DNA from 4 places in the Mucilaginibacter lutimaris genome. Region 1 is predicted to be linked to each of the others. Evidence: riboswitches for the same ligand, from Rfam matches in the RefSeq annotation. Region 1 holds a riboswitch; each other region holds the start of a gene.

Region 1 (2,201 bases):
TACTCTTCGTTATTTTGGGGACGGCAGGCTAAAACAACCGCCCCCTCATAACATCACTTAAAAACTAAAAAAACTAAAAAACTCTTATGCCAATTCCAGCCGGCCAATCTTAGCGAAGGCCTGTTCAAAATCAGCTTTAATATCATCTATATGCTCAATACCAACAGATACACGCAGCACGCCCGGCAATACCCCGGCAGAGATCTGTTCGATGTCTGACAGTTGCTGATGCGTAGTAGCTGATGGTTGTATAATTAACGTTTTGGCATCGCCTACGTTGGCTAAATGGCTTACCAGTTGAAGGTTGTCTATAAGGTTGTTTGCCAATTGTTTATCACCTTTTATTTTGAATGATAACACCGCGCCAAAACCATTCTTTAAATATTTTTTTGCGAGGGAATGGTAAGCCGATGATTCAAGCCCCGGATAATTTACCGATTCTACCTGCGGGTGCTTTTCCAGCCATTTGGCCAGCTCAAGCGCGTTATCTACATGGCGTTGCACCCGTAGCGAAAGTGTTTCCAGCCCCTGTATATTTAACCAGGAATTGAATGGTGATTGCGAAGGGCCGAAATCCCGTAACCCTTCAACCCGTGCACGGATGATAAAGTTGATGTTCCCAAATGGGCCGTTCACACCAAATACATCGTTAAATATTAAACCATGATAACCTTCGCTTGGCTCTGTAAACTGCGGGAATTTACCATTACCCCAATCGTAGGTACCACCATCTATTATAGCACCGCCAATGCTGGTGCCATGGCCATTGATCCATTTGGTAGTAGATTCAACCACTATGTGCGCGCCATGTTGTAACGGGCGGAAAAGGTAGCCGCCTGCTGCGAAAGTGTTATCAACAAATAACGGCAGATCGTGCTTTTTAGCTAACGCAGCAAGCTTTTCAAAGTCGGGGATGTTGAAACCCGGGTTCCCAATGGTTTCGGTATATATGGCCTTCGTTTTATCGTCGATGTGTTTTTCGATGTTCTCAGCAGTATCGTCCTCGGCAAAACGCACCTCAATACCCAAGCGCTTAAAGGCTACTTTGAATTGGTTGTAAGTACCGCCGTACAAAAAAGGAGAGGTAACAAAGTTATCGCCTGCCTGTAAGATATTGTTTAAAGCGATGAACTGCGCAGCCTGGCCCGATGAAGTTGCCAAAGCTGCAATACCACCTTCAAGAGCAGCTATGCGCTTTTCAAAAACATCGGTAGTAGGGTTCATTAACCGGGTGTATATATTACCGAACTCTTTTAAGGCAAACAAATTAGCGCCATGCTCAGCACTGTTAAAAACGTATGAGGTAGTTTGGAATAATGGCACAGCACGCGCGCCTGTGGTTGCATCAACTTCCTGGCCGGCATGCAGTTGCAGTGTTTCGAATTTTAAGTTAGACATATTCTGTAGATTAAGGATATTTAATTAGAAAGATTTAAGGGTTACGACAGGATAGAACTATCCTATTCAGCAGATCACGTATTTTTCAGGAAACAGAAAAGGGGACGTGTTACCGAATCAACAGCAGCAGCAACACATGCAAATACAGCCATGAGATTGGTTGTATACTAAAGAGGTAGCCGTTTGGGCCTGCAAGGTGTTTTGTTGTACGTAAGTTAAACTTTTCATGATTAAAAATTTATATCCCCCGGTTAACTATTCTCCGGGACAGGAATTGGCACCTTCTACACCTTGTAGGGTTGCCAGCGGTTCTCTGAGCCTGATCTCTCGCCGCTTCTTTATAAACCAAAATCCGTGTGAGGGAAAATTGATCGTGTGGTATCGCTACCAAATAATGTTTCAAATATAGGGCAAAGGATATTTACAATCCAAATTAAATTTTTAATAAATTATAATATTGACGTAAAACACCGGTATTTTTTAATTTATTTCTTACCGCATCGCCTGCTCCATATCGGCGATCAGATCATCAATATGCTCTAATCCAACAGATACCCTTAATAGGTTAAAAGGTGTCTTTGTATCCGGACCTTCCACACTGGCGCGGTGTTCTATCAAACTTTCTACGCCGCCAAGGCTGGTGGCCTGTGTAAATACTTTAAGCGAATTAATTACCTTTTTAGCCTGCGCCTCGCCGCCTTTTAAGGTGAACGACATCATGGCGCCCGGTAAATTCATTTGGTCTTTAACAGTATCATATTGCGGGTGCGATGGTAGCCCGGGATACATTACCTGTTCAACAG
Region 2 (2,201 bases), 1.6 Mb from region 1:
TATTTATGGTTTTGGCACTATCTCGACAGCATTTATTACATCGGCCATTGTTTTTGGCGTAATGGCCATTGGAGGTTATACAACCAATCAGGATCTGACAAAATTTGGCTCTATCCTTATCATGCTGTTAATTGGCGGTATCATCGCCACCGTGTTAAACTTATTCATCTTCCACAGCGGAAGTTTTAGTTTATTAATTAGCTACGTATTGGTGGCAGTATTTGTAGGCCTTACCGCCTACGATGTGCAGAAATTAAAACGCATTGGTGCAGGCTTAGAGTACGGTAGCGCCGAAGGTAAAAAGACTGCTATAATGGGCGCTTTAACCCTTTATCTTGATTTTATTAACCTGTTCCTTTTATTGCTGCGCATATTTGGCGGTAACAGGAGATAATAGGTTTAAACCATATTGAAGAGCCGCCTGCAATAACAGGCGGCTTTTTTTTTTTAAAGAGTTTACTTACACGGTCATTGCTTCGCTCGACCCCTCTTTTCGCTTCGCGGAAAGAGGGGTCCAAAATAATCCCCGCTTTGCGCAACAGAGAGGGGCAGGGGGTGAGTTAATCGTTAAAGATTTTGGCTAAAGCCAGTTTTGCTTGTTTGCCATCCGTCTCATTTATGGGACGGCAATGAATTTGCAGTTAGCTTGATTAAATGTTTTATCTTGTAAAAATTGAAACACGGCAAAAATCATTGCCGTTGGCTTCAGCCAACGGATAGCAGGCAATTGCGTGTAATTTATACGCTTGCACTTTACAACATTATTATTCATCTTTGCATTGCTTATGGAGAAAGACGGAGGGATTAGACCCTGCGATGTCTTAGCAACCTGTTACTTAACAAGGTGCTACATTCTACTCAAACCAAATGAATGGCTTGAGACAGATAAGTGAAAGTCAATTCAACACCCGACTTTTCGAGTAAGCTGAGTTTTGAGATTTCATAGATAGTTTTTTGATTACACCGATTTCGGTTGCGATCATTTTTAATCGGTGCAATCATCAAAAAAAAATCGGTGCAATCATAAACATGGATATTAGAAAAGAACTACAAAAACGCATATTGGTTATTGACGGTGCTATGGGTACCATGATCCAAAGGTACGAACTTGGTGAGGAGGACTTTCGCGGGGAGCGTTTTCGTGATCATCCGTCGGACCTTAAAGGCAATAACGACCTGCTAAATATAACCCGCCCGGATGTGATCAAGGCTATTCACGCCGAATATCTGGACGCCGGTGCGGATATCATAGAGACCAATACCTTTAGTACACAAAAAATATCACTGGCCGATTATCACCTCGAAGAACTTGATTACGAATTAAGTTACGAAGGCGCGCGCATTGCCCGTGAAGTGGCCGACGAATACACTAAAAAAGATCCGTCGAAACCACGCTTTGTGGCTGGCGCCGTTGGCCCTACAAACCGCACGGCTTCTTTATCGCCGGATGTGAACGACCCCGGTTACCGCGCCGTTACGTTTGATGACCTCGCGCAGGCTTACTATGAGCAGGTGCGTGGTTTGGTGGATGGCGGCTCGGACGTGTTGCTGGTCGAAACCATATTTGACACATTGAACGCCAAAGCAGCGCTGTTTGCCATACAACGATATAAAGACGAGTGTAAAGCCGCAGGTAAAGATTACCCTGCGTTCCGTGAGACAGGGGGGATTATGATCTCCGGTACCATTACCGATGCATCGGGTCGTACCCTTTCCGGGCAAACGGTAGAGGCTTTCTGGAACTCTATCAGTCACGCAAACCTGTTATCGGTAGGGTTGAACTGCGCTTTGGGCGCTAAAGAAATGAGGCCCCATTTAGAGGAGCTTTCTGCAAAGGCAGGTGTATTTATCTCGGCTTATCCTAACGCCGGTTTGCCGAATGAATTTGGCGCTTATGATGAAACACCGCACGAAACCGCCCACCAGGTGGATGATTTTATAAAAGCCGGGCTTGTAAATATTGTAGGTGGTTGTTGTGGCACCACGCCCGACCACATTAAATGCATTGCCGAAAAGGCTGCAAAATATCCGCCAAGACAAATTCCTCAAATAGAGCCTTATTTAAGATTAAGCGGACTGGAAGCAGTAACCCTTACTCCCGAAACAAACTTTGTAAACATAGGCGAGCGTACCAATATCACCGGGTCGCCCAAATTCTCCAAACTCATCTTGGCCGAAGATTACGAGGCTGCCCTTACTGT
Region 3 (2,201 bases), on a different contig from region 1:
CCGCCGCTGTAATTACCATTTAAATACACTTATATATTACGCTGCTATGGCTTTATATAAAGCCGATAACTTCTCTACAGTATGATCTATTTCCTGGGCGGTGTTAAATTTACTGAACGAGAACCTGATCGTGTTTCTTGACCCATCTGCGCCAATTGCCTTCAGCACGTGCGATGCCGAACCGGTTGAACATGCGCTGCCGCCCGATACGGAGATATTATTCTGATCCAGATACGCCAGCAGATCGCCGGTTGCATGGTTAACGGGCAGGCTTGCGCTTAATACGGTATATAAGCTTTTATCTGCAATGGCCGAATTACCATTAAAATAAACATCCCCTATCTGCTCCCGCAGTTTAGCGATCATCCTGTTTTTTAAATTTTGAATATAAACCCGGTGTTCATCAATATTGCGGTAGGCAATCTCTAAAGCTTTAGCCAGGCCTATTATTCCGTGGATATTCTCGGTACCGGCGCGTAGCTTACGCTCCTGCGAGCCGCCGTGCAATAGTTGGGATAACTGTACACCATTGCGGCAATATATAAAGCCCACGCCTTTTGGCCCGTGAAATTTATGTGCCGATGCTGCTATAAAATCCGTGTTTAGTTTAGACAGGTCGTGCCTGTAATGCCCCATGGTTTGTACCGTATCTGAGTGGAAAAGAGCGCCCCTGCTTTTACAGACCTCACCTATCAATTCAATATCGTTTAAATTACCTATTTCGTTATTGGCATGCATTACAGATACCAGCGAACGGCCGTTGGTTTTAAGCAAAGCATCCAGGTGGTTAATATCCAGGTTGCCGTGGCTATCGGTGTTTATAAAACTTAGTTGTATTTCGCCCTTAGTTTTGAGCGCTTCTAAGGTATGCAGCACCGCATGATGCTCGAAAGGGGTTGTGATAACGTGTTTTATTTGATGCGAGCGAACGCTTGACAAGATAGCGGTATTATCTGCCTCGGTGCCGCCACTGGTAAATATGATCTCGCCCGGCGTAGCATTAAGCAGGCCGGCAATAGTGGAGCGCGCCCCTTCAATGGCCTTTTTTACCTCGCGGCCGTGCTCATGATGCGATGACGGGTTGCCATAGTATTCTAATAAATAAGGGGTGATGGCTTTAAATACCTCGTTATCCAGTTGGGTGGTGGCTGCGTTATCTAAATAAATTCTCATTATGTGTCTGTTTTTAAATGTTACCAATGTTTCTTTAGTAACTTATCTCAAAAAAAGAGGACACAAAGGATAAAGCTATTTAACTTTAATGTGTGGTCATCTTATCTTTCTCCCCAATAAGTGGAGCAGGAGTTAGCACCTTTTACGCGCTTTGAAGCGGTACAGGTTGCTAAGACGTCATAGGGCCTTTCCCTCTGTCTTTCTGGATAAGTTATTAAAAGAACTATTTAATGATGCAAATATATATAATATCCTATAATGTCTATAGCTTTAATAGAATTTATTTAAAAATAATTTGAAAGTTACTATTTTCTTTCATCAGTCGCCCTCCAACCGAACGGCCTATTGTTCAAAAACGAACACTTTATACAACCGATAACCTTTCTGTTGACTATTCTTTACAACAACATGTACTCATTTTGCATACACCCTTTGCTTTATACTATTTTATTTTTTGGTTCAAAACGGCTGTTTTTAAACCTTTTAAGTTTTAATGTAAAAATAAATATGGTTGCGTGTCATTTTTTCTGGTCGGAATGAAAAGTTTGGCATTAGTTTGGAATAGTACTTATCAAACGGAGATATTATGATCGACGAAATAACTGAAACCAAGGATGGGGAGAAAGAGTGGGAAAACCCTCAAGCTCCCGAGAAAACATCCGACGCGAGAGATGAAGAGCAAATAGCAAGGCAATACAAAGAAGCGAAACGCCGACATGATAACCTTAGCGAAAACCAAAACAACGAAGACAAAGAGCAAACTAAAAACTGAAAATTTTAAATATTGGACTATGAAAACTTACCAAAAACCAGCAACCAGCAAATTAGTTAACCGTTTCGACAGAGAGTTAATGAACATTTTGATGAGCGACCTAAAAGCGCTTAAATCAAAAACCGCAACCCGCAACGCTGCATAATTAACAACTGCATACTCACAACTTTAAACATTAACCTATGAAAGCTGAATACAAACCTGCAACAAGTAAATTAGTTACCCGTTTTGATAACGAATTAAAAAACTTATTAAT
Region 4 (2,201 bases), on a different contig from region 1:
ATGTAAATATACAAGCTGGGAACGGGATTGTGTATAAATCGCTCTTCAATAGTTTACTCACCCCGACTACGCTTCGCTGGTCGACCCTCTCTGCTTCGCAAAGAGGGTGTGTAAATTTATTTTCCTCCACCCTCTTTCCGCGTAGCGGAGAGAGGGTGGCGCGCGAAGCGTCGCGGGGTGAGTCCATACGGAATAAATAAAAAAGGCGATGAGCTCCTCAGCCCACCGCCCAGTCATTATTAGTCAGTCAGTTTAGACGTCGCGGGTAGATTCGAACTACCGTTAAAGGTTTTGCAGACCCACACCTATCCTCTCGGCCACGCGACTTTGATTCTTATAGCCTATTTATTGGGCTGTGGTGTCGTCCTTAAATAAGGCTTCACCTCGGTAAACCCTTTAGGGAATTTAGCCGGAATATCTTCTGTTTTAATAGATGGCAGCACTACCACATCCTCACCGTCTTTCCAATCGGCAGGGGTTGCTACACTGTGGTAGGCGGTTAGTTGCAGGCTGTCTATCACCCTCAGTATTTCCTGAAAGTTCCTTCCGGTTGATGCCGGGTAGCTGATGATAAGTTTTATCTTTTTATCCGGCCCAATGATGAACAGCGAACGAACGGTAGCTACCAATGATGCATTCGGGTGGATCATGTCGTAGGCCTCAGATATTTTGCGGTCCTCGTCGCCTATTATCGGGAATGTTACCTCAACGTTTTGTGTTTCGTTGATGTCATTTATCCAGCCCTTATGAGATTCGGCACTGTCGGTACTTAGGGCTATAACCTTAACATTGCGTTTCTCAAACTCATCTTTTAATGAGGCGGTTTTACCAAGCTCGGTAGTACAAACCGGTGTATAATCTGCCGGGTGCGAGAATAGCACACCCCAGCTATCGCCCAGGTATTCGTAAAAATCAATTTCGCCCTGCGATGTCTGGGCCTTAAAATTTGGGGCGTCGTCGCCAAGTCTTAAACTCATGATATTGGTTTTTAATATTGTTAAGCCCCCTCTAAATCTCCCCCGAAAGGGGAGACTTTTTAAGCCCTCTCCTTCGGAGAGGGTTTGGGTGAGGCTCCATAAAGCTATACATTTCAATTTTGTTTCGGTAATTTATCCGGAAAAGCGATTAAGAGAGAGGCCTTCAAGGTGAAAACAGAACGCTTCATGAGCATTCGGTTTTTATTAAATCAGCTTATCTGTCTCCGCTAAGCAGCGAAGCAGGAATTAGCACCTTTTACAAGCCTTAAAGCTGTACAGGTTGCTAAGACATCATAGGGCCCTTCCCTCTGTCTTTCTGGATAAGTATGTTTAAAGAACGATTACATCACAAAAGTACATATTAAATCTATAATTCCTATAGACTTAATATTTATTATTTAAAATATTCTTTAAATAATTGAATTTCAATGAGAAAATTTTGTATTACAATATTATGCAAGCTTTAATCAATCCTTACATGTAGCGATGGGTATAAAACCCATCGCTACATGATCATTACTTCCCGTTAAGCTTCTTTATCAGCTCCACTTCTTCGGGCTTGTAAGGTGTACCGTCCTTACGGAAGATATCATGGAACCATTCCTTAGGTTCGCTACCATCAGGTATAGGATTATCCCAGGCAAAGATGGTATTGGTTTTACCCATTACAAAGCCCCAGTTAAGTGCGCCTACGTTTTCTTTTTTTAGCATTGGCATTACGTTGGCAAACTTGCTGCCTCGGGTGCGTGCCATATATTCGGTACAAATCAATGGCTTGCCATGGCTTTTTAGTAATTGTATGGTTTTAAGATGCGATGCTTCGTCGGTATAATCATGATAAGTCACAATATCGGAGTTTAAGGCCTGGTAGGCATTTAACTTTTCAAAACTCCAGTCCCAAAGGCCTGCAGAAATTGGCTGGTCGGGGTTTACTGCGCGCGCCCAGGTAAACACTTTTACAAGTAAGCCCATAGATGCGTCCTTTTTGTTAGAGTTGCCCGGTTCGTTATATAAATCCCAAAGCAGTATGCGTTTATCGTGCTTAAAGGCGGTTAGTACATCAGTAACGTAGGCTTGCAGCATTGCAGTTTCGCCCGCGTTGTTTAGGCGGTTACCGGGATCCTGCAGCCAGCCAGAGTTGTGCACACCCACTTTAGGCGCAGGCTGTTTGCCAATTTTAGCATCAGCGTTCCAGCAGTCGTCAAAAAAAACAAACATGGTTTT

What was found. A riboswitch is a leader RNA that binds a small molecule or an ion and turns the genes downstream of it on or off. The one in region 1 is predicted to bind S-adenosylmethionine.
Region 2: another riboswitch for S-adenosylmethionine. It lies ahead of metH (methionine synthase); the one in region 1 lies ahead of ACFQZI_RS08580 (O-acetylhomoserine aminocarboxypropyltransferase/cysteine synthase family protein).
Region 3: another riboswitch for S-adenosylmethionine. It lies ahead of ACFQZI_RS11900 (cysteine desulfurase family protein); the one in region 1 lies ahead of ACFQZI_RS08580 (O-acetylhomoserine aminocarboxypropyltransferase/cysteine synthase family protein).
Region 4: another riboswitch for S-adenosylmethionine. It lies ahead of ACFQZI_RS09870 (peroxiredoxin); the one in region 1 lies ahead of ACFQZI_RS08580 (O-acetylhomoserine aminocarboxypropyltransferase/cysteine synthase family protein).

What each region holds. Positions count from the first base shown of each region.
Region 1 covers NZ_JBHTIA010000003.1:1,710,058-1,712,258, forward strand. Annotated here, with positions in the region: gene ACFQZI_RS08580 (O-acetylhomoserine aminocarboxypropyltransferase/cysteine synthase family protein) at 85-1,398, opposite strand; SAM riboswitch class I at 1,634-1,745, opposite strand; gene ACFQZI_RS08585 (trans-sulfuration enzyme family protein) at 1,891-2,201, opposite strand, start outside.
Region 2 covers NZ_JBHTIA010000003.1:91,295-93,495, forward strand. Annotated here, with positions in the region: gene ACFQZI_RS01185 (Bax inhibitor-1/YccA family protein) at 1-394, shown strand, start outside; SAM riboswitch class I at 781-892, shown strand; gene metH (methionine synthase) at 1,030-2,201, shown strand, end outside.
Region 3 covers NZ_JBHTIA010000008.1:90,379-92,579, reverse strand. Annotated here, with positions in the region: gene ACFQZI_RS11900 (cysteine desulfurase family protein) at 37-1,173, opposite strand; SAM riboswitch class I at 1,272-1,386, opposite strand; gene ACFQZI_RS11895 (hypothetical protein) at 1,760-1,945, shown strand; gene ACFQZI_RS11890 (hypothetical protein) at 1,965-2,090, shown strand; gene ACFQZI_RS11885 (hypothetical protein) at 2,128-2,201, shown strand, end outside.
Region 4 covers NZ_JBHTIA010000005.1:39,634-41,834, reverse strand. Annotated here, with positions in the region: tRNA gene ACFQZI_RS09875 (tRNA-Cys) at 257-327, opposite strand; gene ACFQZI_RS09870 (peroxiredoxin) at 342-977, opposite strand; SAM riboswitch class I at 1,189-1,304, opposite strand; gene ACFQZI_RS09865 (1,4-beta-xylanase) at 1,494-2,201, opposite strand, start outside.